DNA from 4 places in the Lelliottia sp. RD5 genome. Region 4 is predicted to be linked to each of the others. Evidence: predicted binding sites of a transcription regulator. Region 4 holds the regulator's gene; each other region holds the start of a gene.

Region 1 (7,413 bases), on a different contig from region 4:
CGCCAGGTTAGACAGAGAGCCTTGTAGTGCCAAACCGATGGCTAAGCCTGCCGCACCGAGTACCGCGATGACGGATGCGGTCTGGACGCCCACTCGGCCCAAGGCAGCAATCAGTGTGAAAGCGATAACTCCGTAGCGCACCAGTGCAGACAGAAAATCCGCGACCGTTGCATCAATATGACGCGCGCGCATGACGCGGTTAAGCGCATTGGAGACAATACGCGCCACGATCATACCCACGATAATAATCGCGATTGCCGCCACGATATTGACCGCGTAACTCAACAGCAGCGCCTGGTTGCGCACCAGCCAGATTCCCGCATTGTTTATGCCATCGACTACACCGAGATCTTCCATTTATCTGTCCTTTTGCTAAATCAAAACACCAAACATCCGTCCCACCAGGAGACAGGCAAGTGAATTAAGGGTAAACAAAAAGTGAGGAATATGCCAAACAGATCACAAAATGCAGTATTGCAGGGTGTTGAAAAACCATAAAAAAAGGCCCGCATATGCGGACCTTTCTGACGCTTTTAGCAGCTCAAATTACAGAACGTCTACCGCGTTCAGCTCTTTGAATGCCTGCTCCAGACGGGTGATCATAGAAGTCTGAGCAGCACGCAGCCATACGCGTGGATCGTAGTATTTTTTGTTCGGCTGGTCGGCGCCTTTCGGATTGCCCAGCTGGCCTTGCAGGTAAGCTTCGTTGGTTTTGTAGTACTGCAGGATGCCGTCCCAGGTCGCCCATTGGGTATCGGTATCGATGTTCATTTTGATAACGCCGTAGCTTACGGAGTCTTTGATTTCCTGGGCAGAAGAACCGGAACCGCCGTGGAAGACGAAGTTCAGGCTGTTGTGCGGCAGGTTATGTTTCTTAGAAACATAGTCCTGGGAATCACGCAGGATAGTTGGCGTCAGCACAACGTTACCTGGTTTGTAAACGCCGTGCACGTTACCGAAAGAGGCTGCGATGGTGAAACGTGGGCTGATTTTGCTCAGTTCAGTGTACGCGTAATCCACGTCTTCTGGCTGAGTGTACAGTGCAGAAGCGTCCATGTGGCTGTTGTCCACGCCGTCTTCTTCACCGCCGGTGCAACCCAGTTCGATTTCCAGGGTCATATCCATTTTGGACATGCGCGCCAGGTATTTGGAACAAATTTCGATGTTTTCTTCCAGGGACTCTTCGGACAGGTCGATCATGTGAGAAGAGAACAGTGGCTTACCGGTTGCTGCGAAGTGTTTTTCACCCGCGTCCAGCAGACCGTCGATCCACGGCAGCAGTTTCTTCGCGCAGTGGTCGGTGTGCAGGATAACTGGAACACCGTAGTGCTCAGCCATCTGGTGAACGTGGTGCGCACCAGAGATTGCGCCCAGGATTGCTGCGCCCTGAGGAACGTCAGTTTTCACGCCTTTACCCGCGATGAACGCAGCGCCACCGTTGGAGAACTGAACGATTACCGGAGCTTTAACTTTTGCAGCGGTTTCCAGCACGGCGTTGATGGAGTCGGTACCCACGCAGTTCACCGCTGGCAGTGCAAAGTTGTTTTCTTTAGCTACCTGGAACACTTTCTGAACGTCATCACCAGTGATCACGCCAGGTTTTACGAAATCAAAAATTTTAGACATGTTACGAGTCCTGTATCTTCGGCCGTTATACACATCATCCTTCAAGCCGCCCCAACGTTGGCTGCCTTCGCTCGCCCCAGTCACTTACTTCAGTAAGCGCCTGGGAACTCACTCAGTTGCCGCCTTGATGCAACTCGAATGATTTTGTGTAATGAATTGAAGCATGCACTTAAGCACGCTGAAATTTGGGCAGGTTTCCCTGCCCATGAATGGCTTACTTCTTAGCGCGCTCTTCGAGCATTGCTACTGCTGGCAGAACTTTGCCTTCCACGAATTCGAGGAATGCGCCGCCACCAGTGGAGATGTAGGAGATTTTGTCAGAAATACCGAACAGGTCGATTGCAGCCAGCGTATCGCCGCCGCCTGCGATGGAGAACGCGTCGCTGTCAGCGATAGCGTTAGCCACGATTTCAGTCCCTTTACGGAAGTTAGGGAATTCGAACACGCCAACCGGACCATTCCACAGAATGGTTTTCGCGTTTTTCAGGATATCAGCCAGTTTCTGTGCAGACACATCGCCCAGGTCCAGAATCTGCTCTTCATCTTTGATGTCGTTAACAGATTTCAGGGTCGCGGTCGCGGTTTCAGAGAACTCAGTCGCGACGCGAACATCCGTTGGGACTGGAATATCACACGTGGTCAGCAGACGTTTAGCTTCTTCAACCAGGTCCGCTTCGTACAGGGATTTACCCACGTTATGACCTTGCGCAGCAACGAAGGTATTTGCGATACCGCCGCCAACAATCAGCTGATCAGCGATTTTAGACAGCGAATCCAGAACGGTCAGCTTGGTAGAAACTTTAGAACCACCCACGATCGCAACCATCGGACGAGCAGGTTCTTTCAGTGCTTTACCCAGTGCGTCCAGCTCTTCAGCCAGCAGTGGGCCTGCACAAGCAACATCAGCAAATTTACCGATACCGTGAGTAGAAGCCTGAGCACGGTGAGCAGTACCAAATGCATCCATTACGAACACGTCGCACAGTGCCGCGTATTTTTTGGAGAGGGCTTCGTCGTCTTTCTTCTCGCCTTTGTTAAAGCGAACGTTTTCCAGAACAACCAGCTCACCCTCAGCCACTTCAACGCCGTCCAGGTAGTCTTTAACCAGACGTACCGGGCTGGACAATTTGTCTTTCAGGTAATTAACAACCGGCAACAGAGAGAATTCTTCGTTGTACTCGCCTTCGGTCGGACGACCCAGGTGAGAGGTTACCATCACTTTAGCGCCTTGTTTCAGGGCCAGTTCGATGGTTGGCAGAGATGCACGGATACGCGCGTCGCTGGTCACTTTGCCATCTTTAACGGGTACGTTCAGATCGGCACGGATGAAAACGCGTTTACCTGCCAGATCCAAATCGGTCATCTTAATTACAGACATGGTGAATCCTCTCGTTGATTCTTAAAGTTTTGCAAGCGCACTTTGCGCCCTACCTGAAACCTTGCGCGGCCATGGCTAACGTGGTGTCGAGCATCCTGTTAGCAAAGCCCCATTCGTTATCACACCACACCAGCGTTTTGATGAGGTGGGCACCGCTGACCCGCGTCTGTGTACCATCAACAATGGCACTGTGGGGGTCATGGTTAAAATCTACTGAGACCAACGGTAATTCCGTATAGTCAACTATACCATGAAATGAACCCTGTGCTGCTTTTTGCAGTAACAGGTTGACTTCACTTGATTTTACCGGTTTTTTCACCGTCACACTGAGATCAATTGCGGTGACATTTATGGTCGGAACACGCACCGCGATCGCTTCAAAACGATCGTTAAACTGCGGAAAAATACGGGTAATCCCTGCCGCCAGTTTGGTGTCCACCGGAATGATTGACTGACTCGCGGCGCGCGTGCGGCGCAAATCCGGATGGTACGCGTCAATCACCTGCTGATCGTGCATGGCAGAGTGGATCGTCGTTACAGTCCCTGACTCAATGCCATAAGCATCGTCTAACAGTTTAATGACCGGAATAATGCAGTTTGTCGTGCAGGAGGCGTTGGAGACAATACGGTGTTCGGCTTGCAGTTCATGATGATTCACGCCGTAGACAACCGTCGCGTCAAGATCGTGACCACCGGGATGGGAAAACAGGACTTTTTTAGCGCCTGCCGCAAGGTGTGCTTCTCCGTGTTCACGATTACCGTATACGCCGGTACAGTCGAGAACCACATCCACGCCCAATTCACGCCACGGCAGCGTTTCAATACTCTGCTCATGCAACACGCGAATGGCATCGTCGCCCACGAATAACTGCTCTCTTTCCTGGCGAACATCCCAGGCAAAGCGCCCGTGGCTGGTGTCATATTTCAATAAATGCGCCATGCCCACGGCGTCAGCCAATTCATTGATGGCCACCACGGTGATTTCCGCACGACGCCCGGATTCATATAAAGCACGAATCACATTGCGTCCGATGCGACCAAACCCATTTATCGCTACGCGTACGGTCATAGGTCTCCTGCAAGGCTTTCCCTGAGTTTGAGGTGGCTGAAAGAGTAATCCAGCAACGCCCGGAGGGGAATCCTCGCCTGTCACAAACTGCGACTGATTGGTCAATTGTCAGACAGATTAACAACTGAAACGCTTCAGCAAGAATAAGCGAAACGGAGAATAAAAGGAACGTTCGGGCAAGCCAATAAGACAGCTATATGACTTGCGTCACATTTTAAATGGAATAATTCACAACGTTTTCACACGATGGTGGAATAGCAGACACAAAAAAGCCGGCGGGGTGAAAGTAAAACGGTAACCCAAAGGTTACCGTTTTTAGTGTTTGCACCCTCTCCCGTGGGAGAGGGTTGGGGTGAGGGCATCAGGCCGCACACACCCTGTAAACTGCGATTACAGCAGTTCTTTGGCTTTCGCGACAACGTTTTCAACGGTGAAGCCGAACTCTTCAAACAGCAGCTCAGCCGGTGCAGATTCACCGAAGGTGGTCATTCCGACGATAGCGCCGTTCAGACCAACATATTTGAACCAGTAGTCAGCGATACCGGCTTCAACTGCGACGCGAGCAGTAACCGCTTTTGGCAGTACGGATTCGCGATAAGCAGCATCCTGCTTGTCGAACGCATCGGTAGACGGCATAGAAACCACGCGCGCTTTAACGCCTTCGGCAGACAGTTTTTCCCATGCAGCAACAGCCAGCTCAACTTCAGAACCGGTCGCGATGAAGATCAGCTCTGGCTGGCCAGCGCAGTCTTTCAGCACGTAACCACCGCGAGCGATGTTCGCCAGCTGCTCTTCGGTACGATCTTGCTGGGCCAGGTTCTGACGAGAAAGAATCAGCGCGGTTGGGCCGTCCTGACGCTCAACGCCATATTTCCACGCCACAGCAGATTCAACCTGGTCGCATGGACGCCATGTGGACATGTTAGGCGTCACACGCAGAGAAGCCACCTGCTCAACCGGCTGGTGAGTTGGGCCATCTTCGCCCAGACCGATGGAGTCATGGGTGTAAACCATCACCTGACGCTGCTTCATCAGCGCAGCCATACGCACAGCGTTACGGGCGTATTCGACGAACATCAGGAAGGTAGACGTATAAGGCAGGAAACCGCCGTGCAGGGCGATACCGTTAGCAATCGCCGTCATACCGAATTCGCGTACACCGTAATGGATGTAGTTACCGGCAGTGTCTTCGTTGATTGCTTTAGAGCCAGACCAGATCGTCAGGTTAGACGGAGCCAGGTCAGCGGAACCGCCCAGGAACTCTGGCAGCCACGGACCAAATGCTTCGATCGCATTCTGAGACGCTTTACGGCTGGCGATTTTGGACGGATTCGCTTGCAGATTCGCGATGAATTCGTTTGCTTTGGCGTCGAAATCAGCCGGCATGTCGCCTTTCATACGGCGAGTGAATTCAGCCGCTTCCTGTGGGAAGGCTTTCGCGTAAGCAGCGAATTTCTCATTCCATGCGGACTCTTTCGCCTGGCCTGCTTCTTTAGCATCCCACTGCGCATAGATTTCTGACGGAATTTCAAACGGAGCGTGTTTCCAGCCCAGTTTTTCACGGGTCAGCGCGATTTCAGCGTCGCCCAGCGGGGCGCCATGAGAATCGTGCGTACCTTCTTTGTTTGGCGAACCGAAACCGATGATGGTTTTGCACATCAGCAGGGACGGTTTGTCAGTGACTGCGCGCGCTTCTTCTACTGCACGTTTAATGCTGTCGGCGTTATGGCCATCAACACCACGTACCACGTGCCAGCCGTAGGCTTCGAAACGTTTAGCCGTATCGTCAGTAAACCAGCCTTCAACGTGACCATCGATAGAAATACCGTTGTCATCATAGAACGCAACCAGTTTACCCAGCTTAAGGGTACCAGCCAGAGAGCACACTTCGTGAGAGATACCTTCCATCATGCAGCCATCGCCCATGAAGGTGTAGGTAAAGTGGTCAACGATGTCGTGGCCCGGACGGTTAAACTGTGCCGCCAGCGTTTTCTCAGCAATCGCCATACCTACCGCATTCGCCACGCCCTGACCCAGTGGGCCAGTGGTGGTTTCAACGCCAGCGGTGTAACCCACTTCTGGGTGACCAGGCGTTTTAGAGTGCAGTTGACGGAAGTTTTTCAGCTCTTCAATTGGCAGCGCATAGCCAGTGAGGTGCAGCAAGCTGTAGATCAGCATAGAGCCGTGGCCGTTAGACAGCACAAAGCGGTCGCGGTCAGCCCATGATGGGTTTTGCGGGTTGTGATTCAGGAAATCACGCCACAGGACTTCGGCAATGTCAGCCATACCCATAGGGGCGCCCGGGTGACCGGATTTGGCTTTCTGTACTGCATCCATGCTCAGCGCACGAATAGCATTAGCAAGCTCTTTACGTGAGGACATTTTAACTCCAGATCGGACTGTTAAAGGCTATGCCCTTGACGACAGCGCGTTTTGGGCTATGCCAGAAAAAAGTGCCAACAATGTAACCCAAGCGACAAAGCATGTACATGGAGCATTCTTTTGCCGTTTAAGAAATCTCTGGATCATGCTCGCATGTTGCGCAATCTACTCGCCCGCCCCTGTAGATATTCCTTATACTTAGCTTCACGACCGCTTCGCTGTCGGAAAATTTTCGGATTTTATTCAGATCAACGGGTACGGAAGCAACATCATGAAAATGCGTGCAATAGTGCTGGCCTTGGGTACAACGTTCCTGCTCGGCGGCTGCCAAAATATGGATTCAAACGGTCTGATGAGCTCCGGTGCAGAGGCTTTTCAGGCCTATTCACTGAGCGATGCACAGGTTAAAGCGCTGAGCGATCAGGCCTGCAAAGAGATGGATGCGAAAGCAACCATTGCGCCCGCCAACAGCACATACGCGCAGCGTCTGAACAAGATTGCTTCCGCGCTCGGCGATAACATCAACGGCCAACCGGTGAACTATAAGGTTTACGTCGCAAAAGACGTCAACGCGTTTGCCATGGCTAACGGCTGCATTCGTGTTTACAGCGGTCTGATGGACATGATGACGGATAATGAAGTTGAAGCGGTGATTGGCCATGAGATGGGCCACGTCGCCTTGGGTCATGTGAAGAAAGGCATGCAGGTGGCACTAGGCACCAACGCGGTTCGTGCAGCAGCGGCATCTGCGGGCGGGATTGTCGGCAGCTTATCGCAGTCTCAGCTTGGTGATGTGGGCGAAAAACTGGTCAACTCTCAGTTCTCCCAGCGTCAGGAATCCGAAGCGGATGATTACTCTTACGATCTGTTGCGCAAACGCGGCATCAATCCATCGGGCTTAGCCACCAGCTTTGAGAAGCTGGCTAAACTGGAAGAAGGTCGTCAAAGCTCAATGTTT
Region 2 (7,413 bases), on a different contig from region 4:
CCCGCATCCAGCGCGATCTGCAGGATCGCCTCGATGTTCTCCAGATCGATACCGCCCGTCGGTTCCAGCCAGAAATCGTGCTTCGCGCAGGCTTCTGCCACCGCTTTGTACTCGTCGCGACACGCCAGGCCGCCCATCGGGAAGTATTTGATGGAGCTGCCGCCAAAATCTTTCAGCAGCGCAATCGCGGTTTCTACCGGCACGATGCCGTCCGGCGCGTTGCTGCTCAGCGGCCCGGTGGAGATTTTGACCATCCCGACCGTACCGGTTGGTGACACTAACCCGTTCACCACGGAATCATTTTGTCCCAGCAGCGCGCGGCTGGTCGCCACGCCGGTAAACACCTGATTAACGTGCTGCGGCTGAACCTGGCGGGAGATTTCGCTGACCATCGCCGACTGATTGGGATCGCCCGCGCCAAGCCCTACAGAGAGTGCGTTATCAATCAGCGCGGCGTACTCGCGCATATCCGCGACGGCGCTGTCCACATCAGGATAATTTTTAGACAGCACGCCCACCAGAACATGACCTTCAGCCGCCTCGTAAATCGCACTGGCATTCGCTTTTGAACCTGCCAGAACGTTCAGGCACACGCGATCACGGTAAAAATTGGGGGTTAATTTCATGCGTTTTTCTCCTGGCCTAATACTTCGCGGATGCGGCGATAAACAATTTCTAGCTGGTCGGCGGTCACGCTGCGCACGTCCGCTTCGATAATCCCTTCGTTGGCCTTGTAGCCACGGAAATAGATAGCGTATTCGCCCTGCTTGAGCGCGTTCACCAGATCGCCGGTGCCCACGCCGGTGGCGGCTTCGTCGAATTTGATTTCGCTACGCGCGATATCCCGTCCGGCGCTGTCCCAGACCACGCGGGCCGTCACGCCGTTTAAGGTATTCAGTGCGTCAATAAAGGGGGTCATTTTCGCGACCATTTCAGCGCCGCTCTCTTTGGTCGCCGTCAGGTAATGTTCGATAGCGCAGGTCAGGCCCAGAATGCCTTCTTTACCCACTTTCATGGCGCGGCCAATGCCCGCCGTCTGGCGTTTCACCCATTCCACATACTGCGTTTTGCCGATCACCAGGCCGCTGGTTGGCCCCTCGATCGCCTTCGCGCCGCTGTAGATAACAAGATCCGCGCCGGAGCGGTAATAGACATGCAGATCTTCTTCCGCTGCTGCATCGACGATCAACGGCAGATCGTGTTTGCGCGCAACCACCGCCGCCTGCTCGACGCTGAGCATGCTTTTCTGCACGCAGTGGTGAGACTTGATGTAAAGAATGGCTGCGGTACGCGGGGTGATCGCCGCCGCAAGCTGATCGGCGGAGCATTCGTTGGCGTAACCCGCTTCGACCATTTTGCCGCCACCGAGCGCGACCATTGTGCCGACCGGTGCGCCGAAGTTGACGTTGTGACCTTTCGGCAGCACGATTTCGTTGTTCTCAATGGGCGTGACGTGCAGGTTTTCCAGCAGCCAGTCGCTGTCTTTCACCAGCACCGCGGCCACGGACTGCGCAATACCCGCCGAGGCGCAGGAGACTACCGTTGCGCCTTCTACGTCCAACAGCTTCGCGATGTATTCACCGGTTTTATTGACCAGATCTTTCATCTCGAAATACTGATTCATGCCGTCCATCGCCGCCTGCACCACTTCCGGACGCGGGGTGGAAACGCCCAGGGCCGTCATGCGGCCGGAGGTGTTGATCACCTGTTTTAAATGGTATTTCTCATAAATCGAAGGCATGTTCCGTGCTCCCTTGTTCGGTCATGTAGCCCTTGCCTGCGCGGATCGCGGCAAGCGGCAGCAAAATATGTTCAGCCTGCAGGCTGTCGTTTTCAGCATCTACCAGCAGCGTCGGCTGGCGTTTTACGGTGAACAGCGTCAGGTCGGCATCCAGACCCGGCTGAATGCGGCCTTTTTGCGTCAGACGCAGGCCGTCGGCGGCGTTGGCGGTCACGCACTCGATCACCTGCGGTAGCGACATGCCAATGGCGAGGAATTTCGACATCACGCTGGCAAGGCTCCCCACCGGCCCGTTGAGGCGGTTGCGGCAGTAGATATCCGAGCTGATGGTGTGCGGCAGAATACCCATTGCGATGGCGCGCTTCGCCACCTCGAAGCTAAAACTCGCCGTGCCGTGGCCGACGTCAAGGCGCACGCCGCGCTTCAGCGCGCTGGTGACGGACGCGCGCAGTTCGCCCGACGGCGTAAGAATGCGGTTCGGTTTGCCGTTGTAGCAGTGGGTGATGATGTCGCCAGAACTCAGCAGATCGGCAATTTCATCGAGGTTTGGCGGATTATTGCCGATATGCACCATCAGCGGCAGGCCGCCATTCTGCTGCTGCATCTCTTTTGCGCGCGCCAGCGGCGTGATGCCGTTTTCACCGACCACGCTGCTGCTCATGCGGGCTTTTAGGCCAACGATAAAATCAGGGTGGCGCTTCACGGCCTGCTGTACCGCATCCGCATCGATATTGGCCATGTTCGCCAGCTCGTTTTGAGCGATCAGCCCGACGCGGGAAATATTCAGCAGCGCGAAAACCGCCGTGCTGGCTTTGCGGGTAATTTCGTAGAAATCGTCCACATCGTCGGCACCGGTACTACCCGCGTCCACGACGGTCGTGACGCCAGTCGCGATACCGACGCTGTCCGGCTCATCATGATAAATCGGGGAGTTGGGGTAGCAGTGAACGTGAGAATCAATCCAGCCCGCGCTGACAAACACTTCGCCGTTCAGCTCGACGGTTTTGTGTGCGGGAGCGTTAATCTCACCCAGCGCCGCAATTTTGCCGTCCTGAATGGCGATGTCAGCCAGCGTATCGTCGGTGAGGCGCGCGCGGCGCAGGAGTAAATCAAACATAAACATCTCCTGAGAAAGCGAGCGCCGAAGCGCCCGCCGGGTATTAAAGGGCCACCGGGAACAGCGAACCCAAAATCATTGCGCCAAGGATCGCGCCACCGGTAATCGGCTTCTGCCAGAGGTAAAACAGCAGCGCGCCAATCAGAGAACCAATACCAATCGGGATAGAGGCGGTCATCGCGCTGAGGATAATCAACGGGCCAAGGAAGCGGCCAGAGGCGTTACCCGCGCCCATCATCACGTCCGCCCCGTAGGTGGAATCGCTCTGGTTGATGGTGAATTTACGCGCCAGGATAATCAGGTAGCCAATCGCCAGCCCAATCACCAGACCGGTGGCCAGCGAAGCCACAAAGTTAGCCACCGGGAAGACAAAGCCCGCGCCCAGCAGCAGCGCCGGAACGCCGAGGCCAACGCCCGTTTGAATCGCCCCGCCGATATCCAGAATGCCCACCAGCGAGCCTTCGATGATGCGCGCAAACAGGAAGCTGGCACCAAACGCCGCCACTGCGCCGTAAACGCCGGTATCCATGCCCGCTTTTAACATCGCCACGAAGGCCACTTCGTTAAACGCGCCGATGCCGTACAGGTAGAACATATGCGTCCCGGCGAAAACGCCGGATGAGAGCAGGCCAACGAAGATCGGGAACGACCAGTCGGCATACCAAAAACCTTTATTCTGTTCCATGTTGAGGCTCCTGTTATTTGCCGCTGAGCGAGCTGTGGATCATGTCGAGCCAGTTCGGCACGGTCAGATGGAAGGATTCGATCATCTTCATATCGAAGCCACGGAAGAAACCACTCAGCACGAACAGCAGAACAATCGCCACCATCATCACTTTGGTCACGCGGTTCCAGCCGCTCTCTTCGACGCCTTTACCAATCAGAATGCCCAGCACCAGACCCGGTACGGCGTTGCCCATAATCAGCTGCGCCGCGCCGCCAAAAACGGTGGCCCAGAAGCCGGATTTTTTACCCGCGTCGATTGCCGCCAGCCAGAAGATGACCGGCATGACGGTGTTGACCAGCAGGTTCGCCGCAGGAACCAGCACCTTCACGGCTGTGACCTGAAGCGCCGCCGGTACGGACGAAGCAGTGAGGTTTAAGAAGGTGACCACGAACATGCCGATCACGCCGCAGGCAATCGCCATTTTGCGTGGATCGTGCAGCGTCTCACCGACGTTGCGGTTTTTTAACATCAGCGCCGCGGCGCCCCAGTTAGGGATGATGCGATGGTCAACGTCCTGCGTGAAGGCCCCCGCCGCCACTGACGATGCCCAGGCGTTGAAGAAGAACCCCAGACCAAAGGAGAAGTGAGACGCGGGATCCCCTTCACAGGAGTTCAGTTCCCCCAACGTACGAAATGCGCCCATACCCTGTGTGGTAGGCGCATGAAACATGCGTGCAGCCCCGGCGCCAACGCCGACGCCAACCAGGCCGCCGATGATGAGCGATTTTATTAATATTATCAGGAACATTCGTCTGCCCTATTAGTGAGAATCAGCGTTGCGTGACAAAATCCACCCGATCAAGATTGATGGCAGTCACGTTGACGGTCACGTCCAGCTCCACGCTGTAAGTGCGTCTTTCCCGGCGCAAAAAGAAGAACAGAAACGCTTCTTTACGCACCGCTTCTTGCGCCTGAACAACCTGCACATCCTGTGGCTCAATACGCAGTAAGATATGCGGCGATGCGTTCATCACCGCGGCCTGTACGTGGTTTAGCGCGTCGGCAAAGGCGCGCGTTTTGGCGTCACCTTTGCCCTTCACTCTCACCGTGGTGGTGAATTGCTCTTTCATGGTTACGCGCCGTACTTTTTCAGCCAGGCCTGCACCAGTCGCTCGCCCAGCTCTTCTTTATCCATAAAACCAAAACCCAAAACGTTGTTGCCTTCGTTGATGGCAGTGACGCCCTCTTCCACTGAACGCATACCGTATTTAGCCTTGTAGCCATGTTTGGTTTGCGCTGTGATGGCACCCGCACCGCCGCTGCCGCAGAACGAGATCCCGAATGTGGCGTTTTCCGCTTTCATCACGTCGCCCAATTTCATGTCCGCCGCCACGCCGGGTACGACAACCGCACGGCCGCCGGCCTTTTCTACACCGATAGCCACTTTCTGGCCTTTACCAAGACGATCGCCGATCACGACTGTAATTTGTTCCATTGTGTAGCTCCTTAAAGGTTGTCTTTAGCGACTTCGAAGTGAACGGAGAGCAGCCAGGCTTCTTCATCAGGAAGATTGCCGAACTGCGCGACCACTTCGCGGGCAAGCCGCATTGAATCTGCTGAAATTTCGTCGAACAGGTCAGCTTCGACCTCTGGCAGCGGTTCGCCGGTCACTGACCGGTGTGCCATTGCGCGAACGTGTGACGTCAGCATCTGCCGCTGGACGTCATTGGGAATGATGTTGTGGCGAGCAAGCAGGGAATAGACCTGCTCGAGCATGGTGTTTGCGAGCGTTTCAGTTTGCGCTGCCTGTTCCCCAACGTCGTTCATTACCGCTCCGTTAATCACTCGTCTTACCCCGTTAATGGCTCTGGGATAAAACTAACGCTGGAGGTTAAAGGTTTGTAGCGAGTTGTTTTCCACTTCGAAGTGGAAAGGAAAGCGGCACCAGTGATCTGTTCCACATAATTACGGTGAATATGTATTATCAACTGGATTTACGTGATGAATGTCACGTGATTCGGCGGTGAAAGGTCAGAAAGCAGAGTGGAAAGATTTACGCGCAAGGTCGTAAAGTGTGACGCGGATAAGGTTTTCTTATTACGTTGTGGCAAACAAAACGGGGGCAATACGCCCCCGTTGATTATTTTGCCGTCTGGCTTAGCGTGCCATTAGCGGAATTTTTTGTGGTTTTCGTTGCGGGTGGCAATGAATCCGTCAGCGGCGGCCTGGGCTTCTTTCACCTTGCCTTCGTTGGCAAGCTTCAGGGCACCGTCGATCTGGCCGACCAGCACGTCAAAACCGTGGCGATAGTCTTTCATTTCAGCGCTGTCTGCGGCTTTGTTTTCCAGCTTCGGTGGCGTCGCTTTTTGCGCATCGAGTGCGGCGACGCGCATTTTGGTCAATGCGTCTTTCATTTCCGTCGCATTATCCGTTTTCTGGACCACTTTCAGGTTGGTACTGAGCGTGTTCATATCATCTTCAAGATCGGCGGCAAACCCAGCAGAACTGAACACTAACGACGACACAGCAAGAATGGCTAACAGGTTTTTACGCATTGCTCACTTCCTTTTTTATTATGAAAAATAAGCTAAATACCCTAAATAATTCGAGCGCAGCCAACGCATCTGCCACGTGAAGTATGACGGGTATTATTGACCCGCGATTTTCATCTCGGGTAACAGCACTGAACCACACTGTATATTGCTACGTGTTTCAATATCGTTACCGACCGTAACGATATTGCGCCACATGTCTTTTAAGTTACCGGCAATGGTGATTTCGCTCACCGGATACTGAATTTCACCGTTTTCAACCCAGAAGCCGGCCGCACCGCGAGAGTAATCGCCGGTGATCCCGCTGACGCCCTGGCCCATCAGCTCAGTCACGACCAGGCCGGTGCCCATTTCTTTGAGCATCTGTTCAAAGTTCAGGCCCAGGCCTTCGATGCGCCAGTTGTGGATGCCGCCCGCGTGGCCGGTACTTTGCAGACCGAGCTTGCGCGCAGAATAGCTGGTCAGCAGCCACTGCGTCAGAATACCGTCTTTAATGATGTCGCGACGTTCTGTACGCACGCCTTCGCCGTCGAACGGCGTCGACGCCAGCCCTTTCAGCAAATGCGGATGTTCTTCGATGGTCAGCCATTCCGGCAGAATTTGTTGCCCCAAAGAGTCGAGCAAGAACGTCGATTTACGATAAACCGCACCGCCCGCAATTGCGCCGACCAGATGACCAAACAGCCCGGTCGCCACTTCGTTGGCAAAAATCACCGGCGCTTTCATGGTGGACAGTTTGCGCGGAGACAGGCGTGACAGCGTGCGTTTTGCACACTCTTCACCGACCCACTCTGGCGACTGCAAATCGCCCATCGCACGGCCAATGGTGTAGGCGTAATCACGTTCCATGTCGCCATTTTCTTCAGCGATAACGCAGCTGGAAAGGGAGTGGCGCGTAGAGCTGTAGCCCTGCAACATGCCGTGGCTGTTGCCGAACACTTTGATGCCGTAGTGGCTGTTAAAGCTGCCGCCTTCGGTATTGGTGATGCGTTTATCCGCCTTCAGAGAGGCCTGTTCGGCGCGCGCGGCAAACTCAATGGCTTCGTCTGGAGACACTTCAGCCGGATGGAAAAGGCTGAGATCCGGCGCGTCAAACGCCAGCAATTCTTTATCCGCGACGCCTGCATACGGATCGGGTGAGGTATAGCGCGCAATATCCAGCGCAGCCTGCACGGTACGGGCGATGGCATCCGGGCTGAGGTCAGTCGATGACGCGCTGCCTTTGCGATTCTGGTGATAAACCGTAATCCCCAGCGCACCGTCACTGTTAAATTCCACGTTCTCGACTTCACCGTAGCGCGTGCTTACGCTGATACCCGTGGTTTTGCTGACTGCT
Region 3 (7,413 bases), on a different contig from region 4:
AGCCACTTACTTTTGTAAGCGCCTGGGGGTTCACTGCGAAGCCGCCTTCCTGCACCGTGAAATCCATAGGGAATATGTGTAGGGATTGCAGGTGTTTTTCGCCCCGTCTCAGTGAGCGGGGCGCGATGTTGTTATTTGTACAGCGCTAACGCCGATTTCATCGGGTTCACGTCAAAGCGTTTGCCCAGTGCAATCAGTTCTTCCTGCGTAATGGTCTGTTTCATTCCGCCCATGGAATAGACTTTGACCAATACTTCGGCGGATTTCTCGGCGGTATCGATCAGGCCAAAGGCTTCATCCAGCGTCGGACCGCTGCCGAACACACCGTGGAACGGCCACAGAACCAGAGAATGTTTTTGCATCTCTTGCGCCGTCGCCTGGCCGATCTCGTCGGTACCCGGCACCATCCACGGCAAAATGCCCACGCCGTCCGGGAACACCACCAGACATTCGGTGCTGCCTTCCCACAGTTTGCGCGTGATGCACGCACTATCGTTTTCAAGCACATAAGTCAGTGCGATCAGGTTGGTGGCATGACAGTGCATGATCACGCGGTCTTTCCCATCGGTCGCTTTGATACGTTCGCAGTGGGAGAGGAAATGCGCCGGCAGCTCGGACGTCGGTACCGCGTCGTTCGTCAGCCCCCAAAGAATGTGATAGCCCGCGCCGTCGCTGTCCACTTTTACCACGCCTAAATTCGCGGTCGGATCGAGCTGCACGTTGCGGAAGAACTTACCGGATCCCGTGACGATAAACGCCGTATTGGCGAGCAGCGGCATCGGCTGACTCAGCGCGATATAGCGCGGCTTGTGGTGAAAATCCGCCTCGAACGGTGCGAGATCTGCATCGTCAAGACGCAGCGTCAGGTTGCCGCCGTTGCGCTCGTCCCAGCCTTTCAGCCAGGCGTCGGTGGTGGCTTTAATCATGCCCTGGACGAACCAGGCGTTGGTGATGGTCTGCATAGTTTCTCTTTCCTTCAACGTGCCGGGTGGCGCTGCGCTTACCCGGCCTACAAAATCTGGTATTCGGTGAGGCCTGATGCCCTCACCCTAGCCCTCTCCCACAGGGAGAGGGGACTGTTCGGTGCTGTTTTCTCCCCTCCCACACAGGGAGAGGGGACTGTTCGGTGCTGTTTTCTCCCCTCCCACACAGGGAGAAGGGACTGTTCAGTGCTGTTTTCTCTCCTCCCACACAGGGAGAGGGGACTGTTCAGTGCTGTTTTCTCTCTCTCCCTCAGGAAGAGGGCAGGGGTGAGGGTTGTGTTACCCGCGTTGACTCAACACCTCTTTCTCATAGGCCCGCACGTTGTCCAGCCACTGGCTGCCGACGGGCGCGTCGTTGCGCTGGCAGTACATTTCCCAGATGGCCTGCCACGGCAGGGATTTTTGCTCCTCCAGCAGCGCCAGACGCGCGGTGTAGTCGCCGTTTTCTTCCAGCTGTTTCAGCGCAGAGGTTGGCTCCAGCAGCGCGCGCAGCAGGGCTTTTTTCATGTTGCGCGTACCGATCACCCATGCGGCGATGCGGTTGATAGAGGCGTCAAAGAAGTCGAGGCCAATGTGCACGCGGTCGAACAGATCGTGGCGGATGATTTCGCTGGCGATGGCCTGGGTTTCGTCATCCAGCAGCACCACATGGTCACTGTCCCAACGCACCGGACGGCTGACGTGCAGCAGCAGGCGCGGGACGTACAGCATGGCGGCGGAGATTTTGTCGGAGATCACTTCCGTTGGATGGAAATGGCCGGCATCCAGGCACAGCGCGGTTTGGCGGCTGGTGGCGTAACCCATGTAGAACTCATTCGAGCCGACGGTGTAGCTTTCCGCGCCGATACCGAACAGTTTGCTTTCCACGGCATCGATGTGATGCGCCGGATTTATCTTTTCGCTGATGATCTCATCGAGCGCCGCCAGCAGGCGCTGGCGCGGGGCCAGGCGGTCGACGGTGATGTCTTTCATGCCGTCCGGGATCCAGATGTTCATCACTGACGGCGTACCAAGCTGTTCGCCAAAATAAGCTGACACGCGGCGGCTGGCCTTCACGTGGTCGATCCAGAACTGGCGAATTTCATCATCTGCGTGAGACAGCGTAAAACCGTCGGCGCTCAGCGGATGTGAGAAGCAGGACGGGTTGAAATCCAGCCCAAGTTTGTTGGCTTTTGCCCACTCAACCCAGTTCTTAAAGTGTTCCGGTTTGATTTCGTTACGCGCGACTGGCTCTGGAGCTTCGTGATAAATCGCATGCAGATTCAGGCGTTTTGGACCGGGGATTAAGCTCAGTGCCAGCTCTAGATCGGCGCGTAGCTCGGTCGCGTTACGCGCTTTGCCTGGATAATTACCGGTGGCCTGAATACCGCCCGTCAGCGCGGCGCCGGTATTTTCAAAGCCTGCGACGTCATCGCCTTGCCAGCAGTGCATGGAAACCGGCAGGCGATCGAGCTGGCGCAGCGCCTCGTCGACATTCACGCCGACGTCGGCGAAACGCTGTTTAGCCAGTTCCCAGGCTTGTTCAAGTTGAGTGGTCATGCGCAAAGCTCCTTAGTCAGTCGTTTTTGCTGAAACTGCGCTCGGTAGCGGGCAATTTCATGGCAGGAATTAGGGGTAAACGTGGTGAGGGCATAGTTGCCCGTGACCACGGTGCGGAAATCGTCCACGTTGGTGAGTTCGTCCAGCGTCATCAACTGGATGCCGATATTGCCGAGCGTGGAGGCCTCTACAGGACCCGCCACGACGGTGATCCCGCAGGCGTCGGCACACAGCTGATTCAGCAGCTGGTTCTGGCAGCCACCGCCTACGATGTGCAGCTGGCTGAAGGGTTTGCCGCGCAGTGCTGCCAGCTCTTGCAGCACGTCGGCGTACAGCAGAGCGAGGCTGTCGAAAATACAGCGTGCCAGCTCGGCTGGGGTGTCAGGGATTGGCTGGTGTGTTTCGCGACAGGCGGCCTGAATCTCGGCGCTCATATTGGCCGGATTGATAAAGCGATCGTCGTTCGGGTTGATCACGAAACGGCACGCTGTCAACGCTTCGGTATCGGCAATCAGCGCCGACAGGTCGGAGACGTTTTGCTCTTTCAGCACGCGCTGGAGTAGCCACAGCCCCATGATATTTTTCAGCACCCGATAGCGGCCTTCTGCGCCGCCTTCGTTGGTGATATTGGCCGCCAGCGCCGCATCGCTGGTGTACGGCGTTTTGCTCTCGAAACCCATCAGCGACCAGGTGCCGGACGAGAGATATGCCGCGTCTTTGCTGGCGAGTGGAGAGGCGATCACGGCGCTGGCGGTGTCGTGGCTTGCCACCGCGACGACGGGAATTTGATTGCCCAGCGGGCAAATCCAGTGACCGATCACATTGCCGGGATGCGTCGGCGTACCAAACCAGGCGGCGGAGACGCCGGTCCAGTTGAGCAGGCGTTCATCCCAGTTATCGGAGTTTATGTTGACCAACTGCGTGGTGGTGGCGTTGGTATATTCCCAGTTCAGATTGCCGGTGAGGCGATAGCTAAAATAGTCGGGGATCAGCAGCGCGTGGGCGACGTTTTTAATCAGCGCGGGCTGCTGTTCCGCCAGCGCACGCAGCTGATATAGCGTATTGAACGGTAAAAACTGGATGCCGCTGCGCCCGTAGATGTCCGCTTTGCCAAGCTGTTCAATGGCGCGGGCCATCACGCCGTCGGTACGGCTGTCGCGATACGACACCGGCAAACCGACGCGCGCGCCGTCGCGGTCGAGCAGGACATAATCCACGCCCCAGGTATCAATCCCGATACTGTCAATCAGAATGCCTTCTTCGCAGACCTTGTTCAGGCCAGTGCGGATTTCAGCTTCCAGGCTGTCAATGTCCCAGGTGTCCGCACCGTCCTGCTTTTGCAGGCAGTTAACAAAACGGTGGATCTCGCGAAGAGTCAGCGTGCGCTGTTCAGGGGCGTAGCAGGCCAGCATTACGCGACCGCTGGAGGCGCCTAAATCGACAGCGACACAATGGCGAAGAGTCATGTTCCGGTCCTTCTTTAAGTCATTACCGGAGAGTGTAAGAAAGGAAGGAAAAACAGACCTTCTCGCCACTGACAGGCAAAATCCGCGGCTGGCAAGAAATCAAAGATGAACGTGAGGGAGTTCACAGTTTCCAGTTATGGCGCGGATGTCAGGTCATGTGACGGTTACCGCATTTCCCGATCTTTCCCGCTGTTTCTTAAAAATCCGACAGGCTTTGCGCGCTTTGCTGTCGAAAATTGAAGGTGAGAATCGCGCCCCTTAATTACTATTTTGAGAACATTTCTCATTGGTGGTGGCCGTTATGACCGTACTGCACAGCGTGGATTTTTTCCCTTCCGGACTTTCGCCCGTTGCGATTGAGCCGCGCCTGCCGCAGGCGGCCTTTCCGGAACATCACCATGATTTTCATGAGATTGTGATTGTTGAGCATGGGACGGGCATTCACGTTTTTAACGGCCAGCCGTACACCATCAGCGGGGGTACCGTCTGCTTTGTACGCGATCACGACCGACACATGTATGAACATACCGACAACCTGTGCCTGACGAATGTGCTCTATCGTTCCCCGGACGCGTTCCAGTTTTTATCGGGGCTAAACCAGCTGTTGCCGCAGGAAAAAGACGGGCACTATCCGTCGCACTGGCGAGTGAATCAGTCCACGCTGCAGCAGGTGCGCCAGTTGGTCACCCAGATGGAGCAGACCGAGGAAAATACGGAATCACATGCGCTCGCCAGCCGTGAGCTGTTGTTCATGCAACTGCTGGTGCTCCTGCGTCGGAGCAGTCTGGTGGAAGGGCTGGAGAATAACGACGCGCGGCTCAATCAACTGATGGCCTGGCTGGAAGATCACTTTGCCGAAGAGGTGAGTTGGGAGACGGTGGCGGATGTATTTTCGCTTTCTCTGCGCACTCTGCATCGCCAGCTCAAACAGCACACCGGTTTGACGCCGCAGCGCTATTTGAATCGCCTGCGATTGATCAAAGCCCGCCATCTTTTGCGTCATACGGACGAGAGCGTGACGGATATCGCATATCGCTGCGGCTTTGGCGACAGTAACCACTTTTCGACGCTTTTTCGCCGGGAGTTTAGCTGGTCACCGCGCGAAATCCGTCAGGGACGGGATGCGTCACTTCAGTAACGCGAGGGCAATCACCGTTTTTTTTTCGCGAAACGGCTAATAATGTTCGGTTATTAGCCGCTGGGGTGTGTTGTGGGCGTTCCGTTAATCCTTCGCAAATCTGATTTTTTTGCCAACGCCGGACAGGCCGTCGCGGTGGCGGACCGCTATCCGCAAAATGTCTTTGCTGAGCACACGCACGAGTTTTGCGAGTTAGTGCTGGTGTGGCGCGGCAACGGCCTTCACGTCCTCAACGATCGTCCCTATCGTATTACGCGCGGTGACCTGTTTTATATCCGCGCGGAAGACAAACACTCCTACGCCTCGGTTAACGATCTGGTTTTGCAGAACGTCATTTATTGCCCGGACAGGCTCAAGCTGAACGTTGACTGGGCCAGCAACATTCCTGGCTTTGACGATACACAAGGCGCGCCGCACTGGCGTTTGAGCAGCAACGGTATGGCGCAGGTCAGGCCCGTTATCACGCAGCTTGAACAGGAGAGTTTGAAGGCTGACCCGAGTGCGAACGAAATGGCTGAACTGCTGTTCGCCCAACTGGTGATGACGCTCAAACGCTTTCGTTATGCGATCGATAACCCTTCGGCGAACGAGCAAGAGGCGCTGCTGGATAAGTTGATTACCGCGCTGGCTGGCAGCCTGAATCGCAGCTTTGTGCTGGAGACGTTTTGCGAACAGGAACAGTGCAGTGAACGCGCCTTGCGTCAGCAGTTTCGCACCCAGACGGGCATGACCGTGAATCACTATTTGCGCCAGCTACGCATTTGCCACGCGCAATATCTGCTGCAACATACGGAGCTGATGGTGAGTGAGGTGGCGATGCGCTGCGGCTTTGAGGACAGTAACTATTTTTCGGTGGTGTTTAACCGCGAAGTAGGGATGACGCCGGTTCAGTGGCGTCATCGCAGTCGAAAAGCGGCGTAATTAACTCGCCATGCCCAGGCCGACAATGTTGGCGGCAATAATGATCACCACACAACCCAGACTCAGCACGCCCACCGGACGACGCCCGGCGTTGTTCCACTCTTTCAGCACCAGACCTACCAACCCGCCGCACAGCACGTAGAAACTCATGTGTAGCATCCAGCTCATATAGTCATATTGCGCCGGAATGCTGGCGTGTCCCCAGGCGTAGAAGAAGAACTGCAGATACCACATCAGGCCGCCGAGCGCCGAGAGCAGCACGTTGGTGATGATTAACGATTTTGCCAACGAGAAGTCGGCTTTTACTGACAGATTCTTCACTTTTGCCAGACGAATAAAACAGAAGCCCAGGTTGACCAGCGCCCCGCCGCCCATAATTACCACATAGCTTGGCAGCGCGACATACAGCGGATCAACGCCGAGCGCGGCAGCGGCTTCGTGCATTGGTTTTGCCGCGTTCATCGCAAATGACATGCCCGCCGAGAAAATGCCGCACATCACCGCCAGCACCAGCCCTTTCTTCAGATTGAAATCCTCGGCGGTGATGCCCATTTTGCGCTCTTTCAACTGGCCCGCGCGGGTGACAATCCCCACACCGATCACCGCCACCAGCACGCCGAGCAGCGTCATTCTTCCGCCACGGGTGTTGATCAGCACGTCAAAATTACCGTTCAGAATCGGCGTCATCAGGGTGCCGACAATCAGTGTGATCCCGATGGCAATCCCAATCCCCATCGACATGCCCAGATAGCGCATCGTCAGGCCGTAGTTGATATTACCGATGCCCCACATCGCGCCAAACAGAAAAACGGGCAGCAGCGTGGAGGCGCTAAAGGAAGAGAAATATCCCCAGAAATCAGGGAGGAGTAGAGCACTGACCGTCCAGGGCAAGATAAGCCACGAGACAGTACCGCCAACAGACCACATGGTTTCCCATGACCAATGTTTGACCTTTTTAAACGGGGCATAGAAACAGGCTGCACTGGCTGCGCCTATCAAATGCCAGAAAATACCCATCGTAATCGCATGATTCATTTTTACATCCTCATCGTTTTTATATGTCGTTGGCTTCCCTCCGACCCGATGAGTGTAAAAATTACGCGGTGAGCGAACCTTCAGAAGGTTGCCGCACTTTTCTTCCAAATGGCAATCAACGCGTTAACCGCGTGAGCAGACTCACAATTTCACGATTGACACAAAAATGAATAACCTTATAAAAAGTACGGCATTGATAATCATTTTCAATATCATTTAATTAACTATAATGAACCAACTGCTTACGCGGCATTAACAGCTGTGCCGCCCGACAATAATGGAGAGGATTATGAGTTATACACTGCCATCCCTGCCGTATGCCTATGACGCA
Region 4 (7,413 bases):
CGGTCATTAAAATCCAGTAGGGCTTGGGTAAATGCAGCGCCACGCCCATCAGGCTGGCGATACTGAGCATCACGCTAATGCGCGCCGCATTACGCAAAGCAGGGGATTTAAATGACAGATAGCTTTTGAGCGCCGGCAGCAGCGGCAAACGTTTCTGCTTATCCGCCATCAGATCACGGGAATAGAGCGGACGCTGGGTGCGCAGCACGCGTGCGATACGGCTGAAGTGCCAGGCGCAGAACTGTCCGACCGGATTATCGGGATGCTGACGGGCAATTTTCTCCAGCGCGCCCAACTGTTTATCCATGGTAAAGCGCGTGGGGTAGCGGTGATAGAGAATATCGTCAGCCAGCACGCGCAGTCGCGCCGCGACCGTCTGGGCATTCCAGCGGATCACCGCTTCGGCGTGACTGCGCTCCACCAGCTTTTGCACTTCCTGTGGATGATGCAGGCTGACGGAAATATGTTCCTGTAAATCCAGCCCTACCTGAAACGTGCGCAGCAGCCGTTTGTATTCATGGTTTTTATTGGCCGCCAGCATGTGTAGCTGCTGATAACACTGGCTGATTAAATCGACCACTTTTTGCTGACGCGTCAGTAACGGCGGCAGCGCCTTTTCCGGATCGGTATGCTGCGTCAGCAGGGTGTATTTTGCTTCGCAGTAATCAGCGAGCTGAACGTAGAGCAGGCTTAAGGATTCGCGCAACGGCTGCTCGCGCCACATCCAGAACCAGAACCAGTTGAATAATCCGTACCACAGCGTGCCAAACGCGTAGATCAGCAGCGGTTCCCAGACGGGCATATTCCCGGCGAGGCTGAGCGTAAAGATCGATGCAATCAGTGAGGCGGGAAGCAAGCGGGCATGCAGAGAACTGATTTCCGCCGTCACGCCGAGCGTGAGTGCCAGTACGGTCAAAATCAACGGCAGGGGGATATCGCGCGCCAGTAATAGCTGTACCGCGAGACTGCATCCGGCAAACAGCGAGCCGCCAATAATCAGGCGCTTGAAAAAGCGTTTATGCGGGGTATCGAGACCGGCAATATTACAGCAGGCAGGAACGAGGGAAAAAAGCAGACCGTGTTGCAGATGACCCAGAATCAAACCGACGGCCACGGGGAGACATAACACCAGCGTTTGCCGAAGTGCGTAGTTAACTTCCGGGTGATAGATCAGCCTGCGCCACATAGATGCCAGAGACAAAAACGGCGTGACACCTTGCGATGGCACGCCGTTCGACCGGAATTAACGCGTTCCGTAAACCACGATGGTTTTACCGTGGGCGGAGATCAGGTTCTGATCTTCCAGCATTTTCAGGATACGGCCAACGGTTTCACGGGAGCAACCCACGATCTGACCAATTTCCTGACGGGTAATTTTAATTTGCATGCCGTCAGGGTGGGTCATAGCGTCAGGCTGTTTCGCCAGGTTCAACAGCGTTTGCGCGATGCGACCCGTTACATCCAGGAAGGCGAGGTTACCCACTTTCTCGGAGGTGATTTGCAGACGGCGAGCCATCTGCGAAGACAGGCGCAACAGAATATCCGGGTTAACCTGAATCAACTGACGGAATTTTTTGTAGGAGATTTCAGCCACTTCACAGGCTGATTTTGCACGTACCCAGGCGCTACGTTCCTGGCCTTCTTCAAACAGGCCCAGTTCGCCGATGAAATCGCCCTGGTTCAGATAAGAAAGGATCATCTCTTTTCCTTCTTCATCTTTAATAAGCACTGCCACCGAGCCTTTGACGATGTAATACAACGTTTCCGCTTTTTCACCCTGGTGAATCAGCGTGCTCTTCGATGGGTACTTATGAATATGGCAATGAGACAAGAACCATTCGAGAGTCGGGTCTGTTTGCGGTTTGCCAAGCACCATGCGCTGTTATCCTCTGTTATAAGCTGTCACCAGAGTCATAAATCGCATCCTGACTCTGGGGTTGCAATCGAATTCTTCCCCGTACCTGGGAACTAGGCTGTCATAAGTGTTTGCAGCCTGTAATGTTTGATGTCCTCTGCATACATGTGTAACGTCAATGTATTACTGTAGCATCCAGAGTGTTTTAGCATAGCTTTTGCCGCGTGTCTCCTGGTGTCTCGCTTCAGCATGACGCAGGTCGTCTTCCGTTGCGAGAATTGTAACGCGCGGGTAATCTGTCCGGAAAAATGCAACGTCGGAGTGAATAAAATGCAAGCGCGTGTGAAATGGGTTGAAGGTTTAACGTTCCTCGGCGAATCCGCTTCAGGACACCAGATTTTGATGGATGGTAACTCCGGCGATAAAGCGCCAAGCCCGATGGAAGTGGTGCTGATGGCGGCGGGCGGATGCAGCGCCATTGACGTCGTCTCGATTCTGCAAAAAGGGCGTCATGACGTCACCGATTGTGAAGTGAAGCTGACATCTGAGCGTCGCGAAGAAGCACCGCGTCTGTTTACGCATATCAATCTGCACTTCATTGTGACTGGCAAAGCGTTGAAAGATGCCGCGGTTTCCCGTGCGGTGGATCTTTCTGCGGAGAAGTACTGCTCGGTGGCGTTGATGCTGGAGAAAGCGGTGAAAATCACTCACTCCTACGAGGTGATCGACGCGTAAGCGTTGACGAGATTCAGACCCTCTCCCACAAGGAGAGGGAAAAGGATCATTCGATCTTTTTGCCTTCCATCAGCCGTTGTACCAGCGGCATCATGATCAGCTCCATCGCCAGTCCCATCTTCCCGCCCGGCACCACCAGCGTATTAATGTGCGAAATAAACGAGCCCTGCAGCATCGCCAGCAGCCACGGATAATCAATATCGTCCAGATTACGGAAGTGGATCACCACAAAGCTTTCGTCCAGCGACGGAATCGTTTTTGCCGCGAAGGGATTCGACGTATCCACCGTCGGGACGCGCTGGAAGTTAATGTGCGTGCGGGAAAACTGCGGCGTCAGGAAGTTAATGTAATCTTCCATTGAGCGCACCACCGAGTCCATGACCGCTTCACGCGAATGGCCGCGCTCGCTGGTGTCGCGAGTGAGTTTCTGGATCCACTCCAGGTTGACGATAGGCACCACGCCGACCAGCAAATCGACGTGCTGCGCTACGTCATGCTGTGGCGTTACCACACCGCCGTGCAATCCTTCATAAAACAGCACATCGGTCGGTTCCGGGAGCGGCTGCCACGGCGTAAACGTGCCGGGCACCTGGTTCCACGGCACCGCTTCGTCATAGGTATGCAGATATTTACGCGATTGCCCTGTGCCGGTATGGCCGTACTCGGCAAAGGTTTGCTCCAGCAAACTGAAGTCGTTGGCGTCTGGCCCGAAGTAGCTGATGTGTTTGCCGAGATCGCGCGCCTTGCGGATCGCCATGTCCATTTCGGGGCGGGTATAGCGATGAAAACTGTCGCCTTCTACCTCGGCGGCGCGCAAGTTGAGTTGCGCGAAAATCTTACGAAACGCGAGGCTGGTGGTCGTGGTTCCCGCACCACTTGACCCCGTAACGGCAATAACCGGATGTCTGGCGGACATAGCAACTCCCTGACTGGAATGATGAAGCGATCAGCCGCGAAACTGATTGCGCGGCATGATGTTGACGGTTTCGTGCAGTTCAGACCACACCAGCAACACCTCGCCATTTTGTAGCTGCCGTTTCACATCGGCGACCTTTTGTTCAAGCGAGCGTTCATGTTCACCATAATCGGTGCCTTCGCGTAATACAAAGCTTTCAATCAGACTGTCCAGCGTTTCGGGAGCCAGATCTTGCCAGGGAATCATCATCGTGTTTTTTCCAGCCAGGGGGTTAACCAGTCGGGGATACGCGTTTCCAGCCACATTTTCGGACGCCGTAACGTGCCGCCGATAAAGCCAACGTGGCCGCCATGTTCGGTCAGCTGATACTGCACGTTAGCCGGCAAATAGCCCGGTGCCGGAATCGAATGGTGATCCATAAAGGGATCGTCTTTCGCGTGGATAATCAGCGTCGGTTTGGTTATCTGATTCAGCAACGGCATGGCGCTGCACTGACGATAATAGTCTAGCGCGTCGGCAAAACCGTGGATCTTCGAGGTGATCAGATCGTCAAACTCCCGCAGACGGCGCATGCGCTTGAGCTGTTGCAGGTTGATCGGCAGCGTATCGGGATAGGCTTTCAATTTGCGTGCCGCGTTGGCTTTCAGCAAATTCAGCAGATAGCGCTGATAAACGCGCGAAAAGCCCTTTTCCATATGATAGCTGCACTGCTCAAGCATAAACGGCGCAGAGACGATCACCGCCGCGTCCAGCGGCACGGCGTCGCTCTCTTTCGCCAGCAGGCAGGCCAGCATATTGCCACCCAGTGAATAGCCAACCGCCGCGGTAGGTGCCGCGCCGTAGGTCTTCGCCAGCCAGTGTAAAAACCAGGTGCCGTCTTCGGTTTCGCCGGAATGATAAATCCGCTCGCGACGGTTTGGCTCGCCGCTGCATCCGCGAAAATGCATCACCACACCGAGCCAGCCGCGCGCTTTTGCCGCGTGGATCAAGCCGTGCGCATACGGGCTGTGCAGGCTGCCTTCCAGCCCGTGGAACACCACCAGCCGAGGTTTATGCCTGGCCTGGTCGGGATCTTCGCTCCACGCTAAATCGACGAAATCACCGTCCGGCAGGTCGAGGCGTTGCCAGTGCGGATCAAACTGCAGTTTACGGCGCAGGAGCCTTGGCAGCATGGTTTGCAGATGCGGGTTAGCGACGCCACGCATTGGCACAAATGCGGCGCTCTCTTCACACGTGATATCAAAGTCAGATGGAATAATTTGGGTCATAACGATGCGATGTTCACTCTTGTCAGCCTTTACTATACCTGTCGAAGCGGATCCTGTTTACGAAAATGAGGCGGTGTTGACCTCCGATTCAGCTATTTCCTGTCTGAGCTAGCGTTTTTTTCCGAAACGTTATCTGATCTTGATCATAAATATTCATTCTGATTATTACTCTCAGGCTAATGATTCACCTCTACGCTTAATTGATGCCTTTCTCACCAGAGCGCACACTTTACTCAGCGTTAAGCAAATCAAAATGATGTGCTGAATCAGGAGGTTAATAATGTTATCTGGGCAAACGCCACCCCGGGTCTGGAACACACGCCGCACAGAGAAAGCGCGCCGTCTGGCTTCCGTTCCGGTGCAGGGCAAAGTACTGCCAACCGACGATTTCGTCGCCATGCTGGAAAAACTGATCGCCCCGGGCGACAAAGTGGTGCTGGAAGGCAACAACCAGAAGCAGGCAGATTTTCTGTCCCGCTCACTTGCTGAAGTGAACCCGCAAATCGTCCATGACCTGCATATGATTATGCCAAGCGTCGGGCGCAGCGAACATCTCGATATCTTTGAAAAGGGCATCGCCCGCAAGCTTGATTTCTCCTTCTCCGGCACGCAAAGCCTGCGCATTTCGCAGCTGCTGGAAGACGGTCTTCTCGAAATCGGCGCTATCCACACCTACATCGAACTTTATTCCCGTCTTTACGTTGATCTCTCGCCAAACGTGGCGCTAATTGCCGGCTTCAAAGCGGACCGCAAAGGCAATCTGTACACCGGCGCAAGCACTGAAGACACGCCCGCGCTGGTTGAAGCCGCCGCGTTCCATGACGGTATCGTCATTGCGCAGGTGAACGAGCTGGTCGACGACGAAAGTGACCTGCCCCGTGTGGATATCCCCGGTTCCTGGATTGACTACGTGGTAGTGGCGGACAAACCGTTCTTTATCGAACCGCTGTTCACCCGCGATCCGCGCCTGATCAAGCAAGAACACATTCTGATGGCGATGATGGCGATTAAAGGCATCTACGCCGAACATCAGGTCCAGTCCCTGAACCACGGGATCGGTTTTAATACCGCCGCGATTGAACTCCTGCTGCCCACCTACGGCGAGCAGCTCGGGCTGAAAGGCAAAATTTGTAAGCACTGGACGTTGAACCCGCATCCCACGCTGATCCCGGCGATTGAAAGCGGCTGGGTCGAAAGCGTGCACTGCTTCGGCGGTGAGCTGGGTATGGAAGAGTACATCCGTGCGCGCCCTGACGTGTTCTTTACTGGCGCCGACGGGTCGATGCGTTCTAACCGCGCACTCTGCCAGCTTGCAGGTCAGTACGCGGTGGATATGTTTATCGGCTCGACGCTGCAGGTGGATGGCGATGCAAACTCCTCAACGGTGACGCGTGGACGTCTCTCCGGTTTCGGCGGTGCGCCAAACATGGGCCACGATCCGCACGGTCGTCGTCATGCGACGCCCGCCTGGCTGAATATGAAAACCGAACCGGACCTCATGCAGCGCGGTAAAAAGCTGGTGGTACAGATGGTCGAAACATTCCAGGCGGGTGTGAAACCAACCTTTGTCGAAAAACTCGATGCCATCGACGTGGCGAAATCCTCCGGGATGCCGCTTGCGCCGGTAATGATTTATGGCGATGACGTCACCCACGTATTGACCGAAGAAGGGATCGCTTACCTGTATCGCGCCGAAAGTCTGGAAGAGCGTCGCGCAATGGTTGCAGCAGTGGCCGGGATCACCGATGTCGGTCTGGGTGTTGACGCCAAACGCGTCGCGGCGCTGCGCCAAAGTGGCAAAGTGGTCTACCCGGAAGATATGGGCATTCGCCGTACGGACGCCACGCGTTCTCTGCTGGCGGCGGGTAGCGTGTCGGATCTGGTCGAATGGTCCGGCGGTCTCTACAACCCACCTGCGAAATTCCGGAGCTGGTAATGAAACTTCTGCCCCAGATTCAGGTTGAAGGCGGTGCCGAATGGCTGGCGCAAACCGCCACGCAGTGTCTGATTGACGAAGCACGATTAAGCCCGAAACCCGGTCTGGTGGACAGTCGGGGGAACGGCGCGCACCGCGATCTCACGCTCGCCCTGATGGAGCGCTCAGCGCAAAGTTTGACCCCAACGTTCCAGGCGCTGGCGCTGCAAAGCTGGCAGCGTCCGGCAGATATTTCGCTTCGACAAACCATAGGGCGGCTCGGACGCGAAGGCGAACAGCAAATGATGGCGGCGACAAACGGCGTCAATACCCATCGCGGTGCGATTTGGGCGCTGGGTCTGCTGGTCAGCGCGGTCGCCATGCTTGGCGGTGATACCCAACCGCAGACCGTCGCAGCCACTGCCGCGGAGCTGGCGAAACTGCCTGACGATGCCGCACCGAAAGTCTTCAGCAAAGGGCTTCGCGTCACGCACCGTTACCGTGTACCGGGCGCGCGCGAAGAGGCGCAGCAGGCGTTTCCGCACATTATCCAGCGGGCATTGCCGCAGCTTCGGCTCAGCCGGCTCAACGGCAGCAGCGAAACGCACAGCCGGCTTGATGCGCTGATGGCGATCATGACCACCCTCACCGACACCTGCGTGTTGTCTCGTGCCGGAATGGAAGGGCTGGACGCCATGCAGGACGGTGCCCGTGCGGTGCTGAG

Evidence for each region. Region 4 encodes CRP, which controls carbon source genes, mostly activating them, when cyclic AMP is high. Its sites were predicted from a motif close to ATGTGANNNNNNTCACAT; they were not measured.
Region 1: the regulator CRP is predicted to act here: its motif matches at 4,269-4,286, upstream of epd (erythrose-4-phosphate dehydrogenase).
Region 2: the regulator CRP is predicted to act here: its motif matches at 5,471-5,488, upstream of AC0LWE_RS16750 (glycine dehydrogenase).
Region 3: the regulator CRP is predicted to act here: its motif matches at 4,144-4,161, upstream of rhaS (HTH-type transcriptional activator RhaS).

Annotation. Positions count from the first base shown of each region.
Region 1 covers NZ_JBVYHQ010000002.1:385,481-392,893, reverse strand. Annotated here, with positions in the region: gene AC0LWE_RS09645 (small-conductance mechanosensitive channel MscS) at 1-357, opposite strand, end outside; gene fbaA (class II fructose-bisphosphate aldolase) at 547-1,626, opposite strand; gene pgk (phosphoglycerate kinase) at 1,841-3,004, opposite strand; gene epd (erythrose-4-phosphate dehydrogenase) at 3,054-4,073, opposite strand; gene tkt (transketolase) at 4,464-6,455, opposite strand; gene loiP (metalloprotease LoiP) at 6,727-7,413, shown strand, end outside.
Region 2 covers NZ_JBVYHQ010000005.1:221,530-228,942, reverse strand. Annotated here, with positions in the region: gene dagF (2-dehydro-3-deoxy-phosphogluconate aldolase) at 1-626, opposite strand, end outside; gene AC0LWE_RS16780 (DgaE family pyridoxal phosphate-dependent ammonia lyase) at 623-1,741, opposite strand; gene AC0LWE_RS16775 (amidohydrolase/deacetylase family metallohydrolase) at 1,725-2,858, opposite strand; gene AC0LWE_RS16770 (DUF4310 family protein) at 2,902-3,543, opposite strand; gene AC0LWE_RS16765 (DUF4311 domain-containing protein) at 3,557-4,333, opposite strand; gene AC0LWE_RS16760 (DUF4312 family protein) at 4,356-4,655, opposite strand; gene AC0LWE_RS16755 (SFCGS family glycine-rich protein) at 4,658-5,020, opposite strand; gene AC0LWE_RS16750 (glycine dehydrogenase) at 5,032-5,370, opposite strand; gene cybC (cytochrome b562) at 5,694-6,080, opposite strand; gene pmbA (metalloprotease PmbA) at 6,174-7,413, opposite strand, start outside.
Region 3 covers NZ_JBVYHQ010000009.1:52,215-59,627, reverse strand. Annotated here, with positions in the region: gene rhaD (rhamnulose-1-phosphate aldolase) at 132-962, opposite strand; gene AC0LWE_RS20295 (L-rhamnose isomerase) at 1,263-2,522, opposite strand; gene rhaB (rhamnulokinase) at 2,519-3,988, opposite strand; gene rhaS (HTH-type transcriptional activator RhaS) at 4,290-5,126, shown strand; gene rhaR (HTH-type transcriptional activator RhaR) at 5,199-6,047, shown strand; gene rhaT (L-rhamnose/proton symporter RhaT) at 6,048-7,082, opposite strand; gene sodA (superoxide dismutase [Mn]) at 7,372-7,413, shown strand, end outside.
Region 4 covers NZ_JBVYHQ010000012.1:17,732-25,144, reverse strand. Annotated here, with positions in the region: gene AC0LWE_RS21630 (YccS/YhfK family putative transporter) at 1-1,186, opposite strand, end outside; gene crp (cAMP-activated global transcriptional regulator CRP) at 1,244-1,876, opposite strand; gene AC0LWE_RS21620 (OsmC family protein) at 2,186-2,590, shown strand; gene AC0LWE_RS21615 (phosphoribulokinase) at 2,637-3,506, opposite strand; gene AC0LWE_RS21610 (YheU family protein) at 3,537-3,755, opposite strand; gene AC0LWE_RS21605 (hydrolase) at 3,752-4,774, opposite strand; gene mdcA (malonate decarboxylase subunit alpha) at 5,055-6,710, shown strand; gene AC0LWE_RS21595 (triphosphoribosyl-dephospho-CoA synthase) at 6,710-7,413, shown strand, end outside.